One region of the Kitasatospora sp. NPDC053308 genome, then DNA from elsewhere that is predicted to be linked to it. Evidence: riboswitches for the same ligand, from Rfam matches in the RefSeq annotation. Region 1 holds a riboswitch; the other holds the start of a gene.

The links. A riboswitch is a leader RNA that binds a small molecule or an ion and turns the genes downstream of it on or off. The one in region 1 is predicted to bind S-adenosylmethionine.
Region 2: linked by a shared signal. The riboswitch ahead of ACZ6Y7_RS17380 (aminotransferase class V-fold PLP-dependent enzyme) and the one ahead of ACZ6Y7_RS18090 (IclR family transcriptional regulator) in region 1 are both predicted to bind S-adenosylmethionine.

Annotation. Positions count from the first base shown of each region.
Region 1 is NZ_JBVJJY010000007.1:115,643-122,497, forward strand. Features, by position in the region: gene ACZ6Y7_RS18075 (methylaspartate mutase) at 1-631, opposite strand, end outside; gene ACZ6Y7_RS18080 (cobalamin B12-binding domain-containing protein) at 628-1,071, opposite strand; gene ACZ6Y7_RS18085 (helix-turn-helix domain-containing protein) at 1,314-2,612, opposite strand; gene ACZ6Y7_RS18090 (IclR family transcriptional regulator) at 3,236-3,949, opposite strand; SAM riboswitch class I at 4,149-4,291, opposite strand; gene ACZ6Y7_RS18095 (DUF7144 family membrane protein) at 4,520-4,948, opposite strand; gene ACZ6Y7_RS18100 (hypothetical protein) at 5,151-6,416, opposite strand; gene ACZ6Y7_RS18105 (DUF6325 family protein) at 6,808-6,855, shown strand, end outside.
Region 2 is NZ_JBVJJY010000006.1:422,149-429,003, forward strand. Features, by position in the region: gene qcrA (cytochrome bc1 complex Rieske iron-sulfur subunit) at 1-146, opposite strand, end outside; gene qcrC (cytochrome bc1 complex diheme cytochrome c subunit) at 155-964, opposite strand; gene ctaE (aa3-type cytochrome oxidase subunit III) at 1,152-1,772, opposite strand; gene ACZ6Y7_RS17370 (response regulator) at 2,169-2,594, shown strand; gene trpD (anthranilate phosphoribosyltransferase) at 2,768-3,844, shown strand; SAM riboswitch class IV at 4,037-4,155, shown strand; gene ACZ6Y7_RS17380 (aminotransferase class V-fold PLP-dependent enzyme) at 4,208-5,584, shown strand; gene ACZ6Y7_RS17385 (Lrp/AsnC ligand binding domain-containing protein) at 5,639-5,920, opposite strand; gene ACZ6Y7_RS17390 (rhomboid family intramembrane serine protease) at 5,962-6,744, opposite strand.

The sequences.
Region 1 (6,855 bases):
TGGCCTGCTGGGCGTAGCTGAGCGAGATGCTGCACAGCCCGTGCTGACGGAAGAACAGCGCCTCCAGCACGCTGATGGCGATCAGCAGCGAGGGCGGGCAGAGCTGGCCCATCATGCAGCCGCCGAAGGTCTCCAGGTGCGGCTCGGCGCCGGACTCCCGCCGAGCGGCGAGGAGTTCGCAGCTGGTCCGCCAGCGGGCCACCGCCTCGTGCAGCGGGGTGCGGCCGTAGGGCAGGCAGTAGGAGACCGGCCCGCCCTCGGTGGCGTCCAGGCCGGCCGCGAGCAGCGCCCGGACGATCCCCTCCGGCGCCGCCGAGCCGTGCCGGACCTGCACCGGGAAGCCCGCGTCCGCGACCCCGTGCAGCACCGCCCGGGTGACCTCCACCGGGTGGGTGGCGATCGGGTAGCCGTTGAGGCCCGCCCCGGCGGCCAGGGCGCGCCGCGCCATGTCGAGGTCGCCGGTGCGGGTGTAGCTGTCCAGCGTGATGGTGCCGACGGTGACGGCGGCCGCCCCCCGGGTGGCGAGCAGGCCCGCCCGCATCGGCGCGGCCTCCGCCATGCCCATCCGGGGCTGCACCACCAGCGCGCCGGCCTCCGCGGCCTGCGCGACGAACGCGCCGAAACCGGTCACAGCAGCACCCGGGTGCGCAGCCCGTCGACGAACGCGCGGAAGGCCTCGACCGAGCTGTCCTCCTCGAAGACGGCGTCGAAGCCGGCCGCCAGCAACGACCGTTCACGGTCGGGGTCGTCGGCCCCGGCGATGCCGAGCTTGCCGCCGATGACGGTCGGGGTGCTCCGCAGCTCCGGGCAAGCGCGCAGCGCGGGGGCGACCCGCAGGCCCTCCTGGTGGCCGTGCCCGTTGACGCTGCTGATCACGATCAGGTCGGGTTCGATCCGGCGGCATTCGGCGAGCAGCAGGGCGTCCGGGACGCAGGCGCCCAGATTGGTCACCCGGTGGCCCATTTCCTCCAGCAGGAGCTGCAGGAACACCAGGTTCCAGGTGTGCGAATCCGAGGCCGTCGTCGTCACGACGACGTCCAGCCCGCCGTGTTCGGCGTTTGCGTGCTCCACAACTCAGCCCTCATCGGTAGAGATCGGCGATGGAATTCCGCCGACGCCCCGGCCGGCGGTCCGGAGTTCCGGCGCGTGTTCCGCGACGGCCCGGCCCCACCGAGAACGTTAGGAACGCCCGGCCCGGGCAAGCGGCAGGTCCTGCGGCACCTTGCGGCAGAATCGGCGGCCGCCCACGGCACCGGCGCTGCCGCACGGCGGCCGGCCCCCTGGCGACACCCCGGAGGCGGCGGGGCCGCCGCTCAGCCCGCGACGGCCAGCAGCGGGACGTCCCCGGTCGGGGCGAGCCGCAGCCCCGGCTCCTCCCGGACGAGGCGGCGGCAGAGGTTGAGCACGGTGAAGCGCACGCCGTCCCGCGCGGGCACGCTGCGGATCAGCCCGCGCGACAGCAGCTCGTGCACGGTCGCCAGGCAGGTCTGCGGCGCCCAGCCGCTGCGGGCCACCGCGTCCTCCCCGGACCAGTCCCCCGGCTCGTCCACCAGGACGTCCAGCAGCGCGCGTTGACGCTCCGTCAGTCTTCGGATGGCGGGCTCCACCTCGTCCCGGACGTCTCCGCGCGCGCCGTACACCAGCGGCGGCGCCGCCAGCGTGAACGGGGAGGCCGCCAGCCGGGCCAGCAGCTGGCCGGTGGACTGCACCAGCGCCCAGCCCGCCGCACGCTCCAGGGCGCCCGGCAGGCCGTCCAGGTGGCGGCAGAGCTCGGCGACGGCCGGCGCCTCGGAGCGTTCCAGGGCGTAGCCGGGGCGCAGCCGGCACAGGTGCGAGAGCAGCAGCCGCACGGCGCCGACCTGGGCCAACGCCTCGGGTCGGGCGTCGAGTTCGGGGGCCGGTACGGGGAGCGGAGCGAGCGGGATGACCTGGCAGCCGGGCAGCGGCCGGGCTTCCCGGGCGGTGATCAGCACCCGCAGGCCGGGGCAGTGGTGGAACAGTCCGTCGAGCTGCCCGGCGTCCACCCCGCCGTCGGCGCCGTCCAGCACCAGCAGGGCGGGCCGCTCGCCGATGTCCCGGACGACGTCGGCCGGCAGGCCGCGCCAGGGGTGCGGGCCGCCGCCGCAGTCGACCCAGCGGACCGGCCAGCGGGCGCCCTGGTGCAGCCGGTGGGCCACCTCCAGGGCGAGCCTGGTCTTGCCCACCCCGCCGAGCCCGACGAGTGCCACCAGCCGGTCCCCGTGCACCGCGAAGGCGTCGGCCAGCACGTCGGTCTCCATCTCCCGGCCGACCATCGCCCCGCGCGGCACCGGCGGGGCGGCCGGGGCCGGGGGCATCACCGGCTCGCCGGCGAGCGGGTGGCGGCGGGCGGCCTCCTCGAAGTCCGCTCGGCTGCGGCCCTCCAGCCGCAACGCGTCCGCCAGCAGCCGGACGGTCTCGTTGCGGGGGCGGCGCACCCGGCCGCTCTCCATGTCCCGGATCGCCCGCACGCTGAGGGTCGCGTGGTCGGCCAGGCACTGCTGGGTCAGCCCGATCCGCTCACGCCGTACCCGCAGCAGCTCGCCGAAGCCCGCCGCCGTCCTCACCGCTTGCACCGACTGCCCGCTGTCCATGCCTCGTCTGCCCTTCCGTGGTTCGGACACTCACCGGAGGTCCGGTCCGACGGCCGCAGCACTGGGCACCCGCGCGGCCCGTGGTCCGGTCGCACGGGACCCGGTGATCAGGCTGTGGCCCGCGAACCGGTTCCCTCCGGCTCCCGATGCTCCAGGCTCGCCGTCTACGCCCGATCAACGGCCGATCACCGGCCCCACCCGCCACCTTCACGCGGGCCTCACAAGCGGACCGCGGCCCTGGCGGCGGGCGTGGTCCCGAGGGCGGGGGGCGGCCGGACGGCGGACGAACGGACCCGGGCGGGAGGCGGACGGGGCCCCGCGCCGGAGGCGTTCGGACCAGGACGCGGTCGGCCCGAGCCGGGCGCGAGGCGACGATGGCGCCTCCGGGGGCCGGCACGCCGGCCCCCGCCGGACCGCCCTCCTTCGTGCTGCCGAACACCGCTCAGATCGAGGTCGGCGCCGCGCGGTCCGTCCCGGCGGCCGGGTCGGCGCCGTGCGGGGTGTCGGTCGGCACCCCGACGCCCAGTCCCCGGCCGGTTCCCGGCCGGTTCCCCCGCGCCTCCCGCTGCCGCGGACCAGGGCCCTGAGCCGTACGGCGCGCAGGGGCGGGCGGACCCGGCCGGTCACGGGTTCCGCAGCGCCTCGGTGAGCCGGTTCGCCGCCTCGATCACGGCCTGGGAGAGCTGGGCGCCGGGGTGGCGGGTGAGCCGTTCGATCGGGCCGGAGACCGAGACGGCGGCCACCACCCGGTTGGACGGCCCGCGCACCGGAGCCGAGACGGAGGCCACCCCGAGCTCGCGCTCGCCGATCGACTGGGCCCAGCCCCGGCGCCGTACGCCGCTCAGCGCGGTGGCCGTGAAGCGCGCGCCCTGCAGGCCGCGGTGCAGCCGCTCGGGCTCCTCCCAGGCCAGCAGCACCTGGGCGGCGGACCCGACCTTCATGGGCAGCGTGATCCCCACCGGGACGGTGTCGCGCAGCCCGGAGAGCCGCTCGGCGGCGGCCACGCAGATCCGGATCTCGCCCTGACGGCGGTACAGCTGGGCGCTCTCGCCGGTGACGTCCCGCAGGTGGGCGAGGACCGAGCCGGCCGCGGCCAGCAGCCGGTCCTCCCCGGCGGCCGCCGAGAGCTCGCCGATCCGGGGGCCGAGGACGAACCGGCCCTGCAGGTCCCGGCTGACCAGCCGGTGGTGTTCGAGCGCGACCGCGAGCCGGTGCGCGGTGGGCCGCGCCAGGCCGGTGGCGGCGACGAGTCCGCCCAGCGTGGCCGGGCCGGCCTCCAGGGTGCCGAGGATCGAGGTGATCTTGTCGAGCACGCCGACGCCGCTCGTGTTCTGCATGGATGGGTACTCCGTCTCGAATCCGCGAGCGGCGGACGGCCGCGCTCGCGCAGGCTCCGGGTGGGGAGCCGTGGGGGTGTGGTCAGCGGGGGCGGGCCGGGGAAGTCGGCCGATCGCCTGCGCCGGGCACGAGACGGGTACGCGGAAGGGCCGGGGCGGGAAGCGCCCGGGCGAAGGACAGCACAGAGAGCACCGTGTCTCCTCATCTTTCCCGCGCCACAGTGGCGACAGGCCGGAGTTGGCACTGATCCCGGGCGGCACGGCGCGTACTTCGGACGCCGGGTCGACCGGGGAGTTGCCGGGGCTTCGTAGGGCCGGTCCCTCCACCCCTCTGGATGATTCGCCAGGAACCATACAAGATTCCCCGGCCCGCCCGCCAAACCCGTCCCGCCGTCGCGCGGCCGCCGTGCCCGATGGCCGACGCCTGCGCGCACCCCGCCACCGGGCGCCCCGCGCCTCCTCCCCTCGGCCGCGCCCTCCGGCTGAGGGCCCGTCAACGGCCGCCGCCCCGTCGACCGGCTGGGTCCGGTCGACGGGGCGGCGTCGCGGGCGCGGGGCCCGCGGTTGCGGTCAAGCGGGTTTCCTGGTGGTGCCGACGCACAGCGCCCAGATGACGAACGCGTCGATCGCGATGAGGACGATGGCCCAGAACGGGTAGTACGGCAGCCACAGGAAGTTGGCGATCATTCCCAGCGCGGCGACGACGACGCCGACCGCCCGGGCCCAGGTGGCACCGCTGAAGAGCGCCGCGCCCGCGAGGACGACGACGATGCCGAGGATGAGGTGGATCCATCCCCACCCCGCGGTGTTCATCTGGTACACGTAGTTGCGGGTGACGACGATCAGGTCGTCCTTGGTGATGGCCGAGATGCCCTGGAAGATCGCCATGATGCCGCCGGCGATCAGCATCACGGCGGCGAAGATGGTCCAGCCGCTCGCGAAGGGGCGGCGTTCGCCCTCGGGTGCAACGTGGCTGGTGCTGCTCACACTGCTGGTCATGACATCGACTCCTTCGGTGACGACCGCTTCGCCGACCGCGATCGGGAGGGGGCGCCCCCGACGACGGGGAGACGGCGCCCACCGGCCTCGGCTCGCGGCAGAGCCGGGAAGCAAGCCCTGACTTCACGGTAAGACCGGGCCGCGGAGCTGTCGTGGGCTGGCCGGCCCTCCGCGCGGGACCGGACGGCCCCCCGGGGTGCGCTCACCCGGGCGGCGCGGGTGGGCCGGGCGCACCGGGGGGCGTGGGCGGGCCCGGCGGCGCGGGCTCCGTGGCCGCCGTGGCCGCCGGCGGGGTGCCGGTGCCGACCCGCCCGGAGGCCGCGAGCAGCGCCAGGACGGCGATCACCGCGAGCAGGACCAGGACCAGCAGCAGGACCGTCAGCACGGTCGGGTGGTTCCACAGGGCGAACACCAGGGCGATGATCAGCAGCGCCACCAGCACCAGCGCGCGCCGGTGGGCGTCGGTCCAGGTCCCGACCCGGCCGGTGCGCACGCCGTGCGCGTCGCTCCAGCCCGCCACCGAGTCCGCGACGTGGTCGGCCCGGCCGCGGACGGCGCGCGGCAGCCGTCCCGCGCCGGAGAGGTAGGCACCGAGGGCCACCACGACGCCCAGGACGATCGCGGTGCGCAGGCTGACCCGCAGGAAGCGCAGCAGCGTGTCGAAGACCGTCGCCGCCGCGGCCGGGGACTGCACGGCCGGGGGCAGGTGGTCGAGGTAGTAGTGCCGGGCGATCACCAGCGCGATCGCGACCACCAGGCAGCCGCCCGCCGCGCCGAGCGCGGAGGTCACCAGCGCCCGGCGTCGGCGCCGGGCCAGCAGGACGCCGGCGGCGCCGAGCAGCACGGTGAGGACGGGCATCCAGTTGCCGACCACGTCCAGGGCGTGGGCACCGCCGCGGATCTTGGCCAGTTTGTCGGACTGGAACAGCACCAGGTGCTTGTCCACGTCCGGGATCTTCTCGGCCGGGGTCAGGCCGGCGGCCACCAGTTCGTCCTTCAGCCGGTCGACGGCCGCCCCGACGTCCAGGGTGACGGTGCCGTCGCTGACCCCGATCGCGCCGCGGCCCTCACCGGTGAGCGCGTGCACCACGGCCGCGTGACCGGCGCGGTTCGCCTGGGTCCACACGGTGACGAAGGCGTCGCTGTGCACGACCCGGGTCGCCGCCCGGCCGACCACCTGGTCCACCGCGTCGTCCAGTTTGGGCCCGAGCGCCTTGACCGCCGAGGCGGCCCTGGGCGGCAGCCCTTGGGACTGCAGCCAGGCCGCCAGGTCGGAGGCGACGGCCGGGCCGTCGACCTTCACGTCCACCGCCTGCGTGATCCGGGCGACCGCAGCGTCCTGGATCGCGGGATCGGTCGCCAGCGGAGCCACCGTGGAGACGTACCGGTCGGTGTCCAGCGCGATGTCGTGCACCCAGACGGTGAGCAGCGACACCGGCACCAGGATGCAGGTCAAGGTGATCAGCACGGCCGACGCGGTGCTCCGGACGACCCGCGAGGCCAGGGAGGGGCGCCGCGCCCCGGCGGTGGCCCCGTCGCGCGGACCGTCCGGAGCCGGCTCCGGCGGTGGGGGTTCCAGCGGCCCGTTCAACGGCTCTCCCGACGGTCGACACGCGGCCTTGGCGCCGCTGTCCACCATTCACGCCGCGCGTGCCGTCCTCGGCTCGCCGGGTTGGGCCGCCCGGAGCAGCCCGCCCCCGCCTCCGGGGCCGCCCCGGTACCCGCACCGCCGGGGCCGCAGCCGGCCGTCGGCTCACCCCGGGCAGGTGATCCCCGGGCGGACGGCCGCGCCTAGCGTCGAGACGACGCCCGGGCCGGTGGGCCGGGCGACGGACTCCCACGTCGGAAGGAGCACCGCCATGGCCGAGGACGACCTCGTCGAGACCGGGCCCATCGACTACCTGGTG
Region 2 (6,855 bases), on a different contig from region 1:
TGGCGCTCGGCGCGCTTGGCGGCCCGCTCGTCGATGTCGGTGCGACGGGGCTCGTGGGCCGGCAGGCCCGGGTCGGCGAACGGGTTGCCGTGCTCGGCCACCTCGCCGGCGGAGCCGTGCGACTCCGGGAGCTTCTCTTCTGACATGTCGTGGCTCATGACTTCTTGGCCTTGGTGGTGTGGGCGGCGACCCAGATCGCGACCGCGATGAGCGTGCCGAGACCGAAGATCCAGCCGAACAGACCCTCGGTCACCGGACCGAGGCTGCCCAGCGTGAGACCACCGGGGTTGGGCTCTTCGCTAGTGGTGTGGCGGACGAAGGCCACGATCTGCTTCTTCTGCTCCTCGGGCATGGTGGTGTCCGGGAACGACGGCATGTTCTGCGGGCCGGTCTGCATGGCCTCGTAGATGTGCTTGGCGTCCACGCCCTCCAGCGACGGGGCGTACTTGCCCTTGGTCAGGGCACCGCCCTGGCCGGCGAAGTTGTGGCACTGGGCGCAGTTGGTGCGGAACAGCTCGCCACCCTTGGAGATGTCCTCGGGGTTGGTCGAGGTGTACTGCTCCTCCTTCGGGGTCACCGGGCCGGGACCGAGGGAGGCGACGTAGGCGGCGAGCTGGTCGATCTCGGCCTGCGAGTAGATGTTCTTCTTGCGCGGCACCTGGGCGCCGGGCTGCTGGGCCGGCATGCGGCCGGTGCCGACCTGGAAGTCGACGGAGGCGGAGCCGACGCCGACCAGGCTCGGACCGTCACTGCTGCCCTGGCCGTTCAGGCCGTGGCAGGAGGAGCAACCGACGGCGAAGAGCTTCTTGCCCTCATCGATCGCGAGCGACTGCGCGGCGACGTCGGCCTGCGCCTTGTCGGCGGGCGCGAACGCGGCGTACAGCCCCCCGGTTGCCGCCAGGGCGAGAAGTAGGACGACCAGCGCCGCCAATGGGTGGCGCCGTCGTGCGGAGAGCTTTTTCACGGAATAACCCCGGTGTCAGGATCTGGTCGACTGGTGGGTGCACCCGGCGGCCGGTCTGGCCGGCACGAGGCGGCCTGTCTAGGGCTGCGCGCGCGGTCGGTCGGTGGGAGCGTCGGCACCGGCAGAAGCGGCCCGTCGCCGGTGAGGGCGGGGGCCGCAGCCGGTGGCCAGCGACCTGATCAGCTGGTTACTTGATCAGGTAGATGGTCGCGAACAGGCCGATCCACACGACGTCGACGAAGTGCCAGTAGTACGACACGACGATCGCGGCGGTGGCCTGCTCGTGCGTGAAGCGCTTGGCTGCGTACGTCCGTCCCAGGACCAGCAGGAAGGCGATCAGACCACCCGTCACGTGCAGGCCGTGGAAGCCGGTGGTCAGGTAGAACACCGTGCCGTACGGGTCGGAGGACAGGGACAGGCCGTCCTCCTTGACCAGGTCGGTGTACTCGTACACCTGGCCGCCGATGAAGATCGCGCCCATTGCGAACGTGAGGATGAACCACGCCCGGAGCTTCTTCACGTCACCGCGCTCGGCAGCGAAGACACCGAGCTGGCAGGTGAGCGAGGAGAGCACCAGGATCGTGGTGTTGACCGAGGAGAAGGGCACGTTGAGGGCGTGGGCCTTCTCGGTCCAGAACTCGGCTCCCTTGACGGAGCGGAGCGTGAAGTACATCGCGAAGAGGGCCGCGAAGAACATCAACTCGGAACTGAGCCAGACGATCGTTCCGACGCTGACCATGTTCGGCCGGTTGACCGATCCGTGCGCGTGCCCGGTTTCTACTGCTGTTGCTGTCGCCACGACGGACATTATGTCGGTCCCTTATTCCGTCTTCACGCCGGGGGGTGTCCCTCGGAGTGTCCGGTGCGTGCGGTATGCCCGCTTGGGGGGCGGCGGGGTGCCCGGACGGGGGCTGAGCAGCGGCGTGTCCCTTTTCTGACGGTTCCTCGGAGCGGCCCGCGACCCCGTTGCCCGGCGCGTCGTTGCACGGTCGGAGTAGCCGGGAGAGGTAGGGGAGCGGCGCCCGGGTCGGCCGTACGGGTGGACCGCGCGGCTCCGGGTGACGGGCCCTCCGCCGGCCGGGTGAGCGCCGGGCGCGGCGGCTTGAGGAGGAAGGTGCGCGAGGGGGGCTCGGCGGCGGGTGATCGGGAGTAGCATCCGGATCAGGCGAACGTGGTCCGGATCACACTTGAGGGAGCAGGGTCCATGGCGTACACGACCGATGAGACGCTCACCGTCCTCGTCTACAGCGACGACCGCAACACCCGCGAGCAGGTGCTGACGGCGCTCGGCCGCCGGCCCGCCGAGGATCTTCCGGAGCTGTCCTACCTGGAGTGCGCGACCACCCCCGCGGTGCTCAAGGCACTGGAGAAGGGCGGCGTGGACCTCTGCGTGCTGGACGGCGAGGCGGTGCCGGCCGGTGGACTGGGGCTCGGGCGCCAGTTGAAGGACGAGATCTACGGCTGCCCCCCGGTGCTGGTGCTGATCGGCCGGCCGCAGGACTCCTGGCTCGCCGCCTGGAGCCGGGCCGACGCGGCGATCTCCCACCCGGTGGAGCCGGTGGCGCTGGCCGAGGCGGTCGCCACCCTGCTGCGGGCGCGGCTGGCGAAGCGGGCCCCGGCGGCCCGTTGAGCGGAGCGGGCCCGACGGCCCGTTGAGCGGAGCGGGCCCGACGGCCCGTTGAGCAGGGGCGTCTCAGATCCAGAGAAGACGGGGCCGTAGGGGCCGCGCCGCTCGATAGGCTGACTCCATCCGTACGGACGTCCTCCGGAGCCCGGGGGAACCGACAACAGCTGGAGTCAGCCATGGTGAACGTGAACCCTGCGAACGGCGGTAGCGACCCCGCGCAGGTGGTCCGCTCCTGGCCGGACCTCCTTGCGGCGCTGTTGAAGGGGGAGGACCTCGACCGCTCGTCCACCGCGTGGGCGATGGACCGGATCATGAGCGGCGAGGCGTCCCCCGTCCAGGTGGCCGGCTTCATGGTCGCGCTGCGGGCCAAGGGCGAGACGGTCGACGAGGTCACCGGTCTGGTGGACGCGATGTACGCGCACGCCGAGCCGCTGGACATCCCCGGCCCGGCGGTGGACATCGTCGGCACCGGTGGCGACCGGGCGAAGACCGTCAACATCTCCACGATGTCGGCGATCGTCGCCGCGGCGGCCGGCGCCAAGGTGGTCAAGCACGGCAACCGGGCCGCCTCCTCGTCCAGCGGCTCCTCGGACGTGCTGGAGAAGCTCGGCGTGGCGCTGGACCTCTCCGCCCGGCGGGTCGCCGAGGTGGCCGACGAGGTCGGGCTCACCTTCTGCTTCGCGGCGAAGTTCCACCCCTCGATGCGGCACGCCGCCACCGCCCGGCGCGACCTCGGAGTGCCGACCGCGTTCAACATCCTCGGCCCGCTGACCAACCCGGCCAGGGTCACCTCCCACGCGATCGGCTGTTTCGACACCCGGCTGGCCGGGCTGATCGCCGGGGTGCTCGCCCGGCGCGGCTCGACGGCGCTGGTCTTCCGCGGCGACGACGGGCTGGACGAGCTGACCATCACCACCACCTCGCAGGTGTGGGTGGTGCGCGACGGCGTGGTCACCGAGACCTCCTTCGACCCGCGCGACGTCGGCATCGAGCTGGTCGGCATCGAGTCGCTGCGCGGCGGGGACCCGGCGTACAACGCCGAGGTCGCGCGCCGGCTGCTGGCGGGGGAGCACGGGCCGGTCCGGGACGCCGTCCTGCTCAACACGGCGGCCGCGCTGGTCGCGCTCGACCTGGGCGAGGCACCGCTGGCGGAGCAGCTCGCCGCGGGCATGGCGCGGGCCGCCGAGGCCATCGACTCGGGTGCCGCGCAGGAGCTGCTGCGGCGCTGGTCGGAGGCCACCAGCCGGAACTGACGCGGTCGTCGGGGGCCCGTGCCGGTGCGCCGGTGCGGGCCCCCGGGCTGTCGGCCGCGCTGCCTGGAGTCGAAGGGTCGCGCCGGTGCCGAGAGCGGGGAGCCACCGGCGGGGCGAGCGGGCGAGTGGCAGCTGTCCGGATGGTGGATGGTCGTTTGACCACCCGGCGGACGCGACCTAGAGTCATCGCCAGGTCATGAGTGGCAGCGACAAGCCCCAGCTTGCTGTCCGGCAACCCTCCGTCCGTGGCGGGGTGCCCTGGGTGAGGACCGGGTCGCCACGGCAAACCGTCCGTGCGACAAGCGCGGACGCCCGACGACTTGCACTCCCGGGGTCCCCTACCCCGTGAAGGAGTGCATCCCGATGTCCCTCTCCCTCTCCACCTCCGCCTCCACCGAGGTCCTCGCCCCGCTCGCCGTGCTGGGCGCCGACGTCCAGGTCCCGCTCGCCAGCGGGGAGAAGGTCGGCTACGCGGCGCTCGACTACGCGGCCAGCGCGCCGGCGCTGCAGCGGGTGTGGGACGACGTCGCCGCGTACGCGCCGTACTACGGCAGCGTGCACCGCGGCGCCGGGTACCTGTCGCAGCTGTCCACCGACCTCTTCGAGCAGAGCCGCCGCACCGTGGCCGAGTTCCTCGACCTGCGCGAGGGCGACCAGGTGGTCTTCACCCGCGCCACCACCGACTCGCTCAACCTGCTGGCCGCCGCCGTCCCGGCCGGCACCCGGGTGTTCGCCTTCGAGACCGAGCACCACGCCTCGCTGCTGCCCTGGGCGCACGCCGGACTGGACGTCACCTACCTGCGGGCCCCGCGCTCGCGGGCCGAGGCGGTGGCCGCCCTGGACGCCGCGCTCGCCGGGGCGCCCGAGGGGCCGAAGCTGCTCTGCGTCACCGGCGCCTCCAACGTGACCGGCGAGCTGTGGCCGGTCGCCGAGCTGACCGGGACGGCGCACCGGCACGGCGCCCGGGTGGTGCTGGACGCCGCCCAGCTGGCCCCGCACCACCGGGTCTCGGTGCGCGAGCTCGGCGTCGACTGGATCGCCTTCTCCGGCCACAAGCTCTACGCGCCGTTCGGCGCCGGGGTGCTGGCCGGCCGGGCGGACTGGCTGGACGCGGCCGAGCCGTACCTGGCCGGCGGCGGGGCGACCCGGACGGTGGCCCGGGAGGCCGACGGCTCGGTGGCCGTGCAGTGGCAGACCGGCCCGGCCCGGCACGAGGCCGGCTCGCCGAACGTCATCGGCGCCTACGCGATCGCCTCGGCCTGCCGGGCGCTGCGGGAGGCCGGCTTCGACGCGCTGGAGGCGCGGGAGCGGCAGCTGGTCGAGCGGCTGACCGCCGGGCTGGCGCGGATCCCGGAGGTCAAGGTGCTGAACCTGTTCGGGGAGGGCTCGGCCCGGGTCGGCGTGCTGTCCTTCGTCGTCCGGGGCTGGAACAGCTCGCACTTCTCGGCCGCGCTGTCCGCCGAGTACGGCATCGGGGTGCGCGACGGCCTGTTCTGTGCCCACCCGCTGGTGCGGACCCTGCTCGGGGACGAGGACGTCGCCCCGTCCGAGTGCGGCGCGCCGGAGCCGTCGCTGCCGGGCGAGCGCAGCCTGAACGCGATCCGGGTGAGCTTCGGCGCCGGGACGCCGGACGAGCACGTCGACCGCTTCCTGACCGCCGTCCGGGAGCTGGTCACGGACGGCGCGGCGTGGAACTACCGCAACGAGGGCGGCCGTTGCGTCGCGGACAGCCGACGGTAGGGCTGAGCCGCCGACTGAGCCGCCGCGAGGGCTGAGCCGCCCCGCTGCTCGTCGTCACTCGTCCAGGCCGAGGGCGAAGGCGGCTTCCAGGTCGTGCTGGGAGTAGGTGCGGAAGGCGATCTGGGTCTCGGTGTGGGCCACGCCCGGGACCTTGTTGAGCCGGCCCGGGATGACCTCCGCCAGGTCGTCGTGACGGCGCACCCGGACCATCGCCACCAGGTCGTAGCCGCCGGTCACCGAGTACACCTCGCTGACGCCCTCGATGGCGGCGATGGCTTCGGCGATCTCCGGGATGCGGTCGACGCTGGTCTTGATCAGGACGATGGCGGTGATCACTGTTCGGGCTCCTTCGTGGGGTGCCGCCAGCGTATCGGGCGTCAGCCCGGTCGTCTCGAGGGGTGGCGGACCACCGTGCAGGCGTACAGGAAACCGGCCGAGAAGCCGATCACGTGGACCAGGTAGGCCACCCCCGGGCCCGCCGCGTGCACCGACCACCACTGCAGGGCGAACCAGAGGCCCAGCACCAGCCAGGCCGGGAAGCGCAGCGGCAGGAAGAACAGCAGCGGGACGAGCGTGGTCACCCGGGCGCGCGGATGGAAGCGCAGGTAGGCGCCCAGGACGCCGGAGATCGCGCCGGAGGCTCCGATGAGCACCCGGGTGGAATCCGGCGAGTGCGCCTCGGCGAGCGCGAAGCCGTACGCGGCCAGGCTGCCGACGGCCAGGTAGAAGAGGGCGTACCGGGCCCGCCCCACACGCCGTTCCACGGTGGGGCCGAAGACGTGGAGGAAGAGCAGGTTGCCCAGCAGGTGCAGCCAGCCGGCGTGCAGGAAGAGGCCAGTGAGGGCGGACAGCGCCGGGTGCTTGCCCGGGGTCGGGGCGGCCGGGCAGCCGGGGACGGGCTCCGGGGCCTCGGCCAGCTGTGCGGCGGTCAGCGCCCGCCCGGTCAGCAGCTCGGCCGGGACGGCGCCCCAGCGCTGCTCGTACCGCTGCTCCGCGCAGACCCGGGCCTGGCCGGTGCCGTACAGCGGGTTGAGCCCGGCGGCCGGGCCGAGCAGGAAGACCAGGGTGTTGACCGCGATGAGGCCGTAGGTGACCACCGGGGCGGGCGCCTGCGGCCGATCGCCCCGCTCGGCGGTGTGGTCGGGGGCCGCGAGCGCCATGCGGCCAAGCATCCCTCGGGGCGCCGCAGGTGACACGGCGGTTTACGGCAGGTGGACTAGCCCCGGTATTCCGCTGACCGGTGGTCGTGATGGTTGCCCCAGGCAATAGGC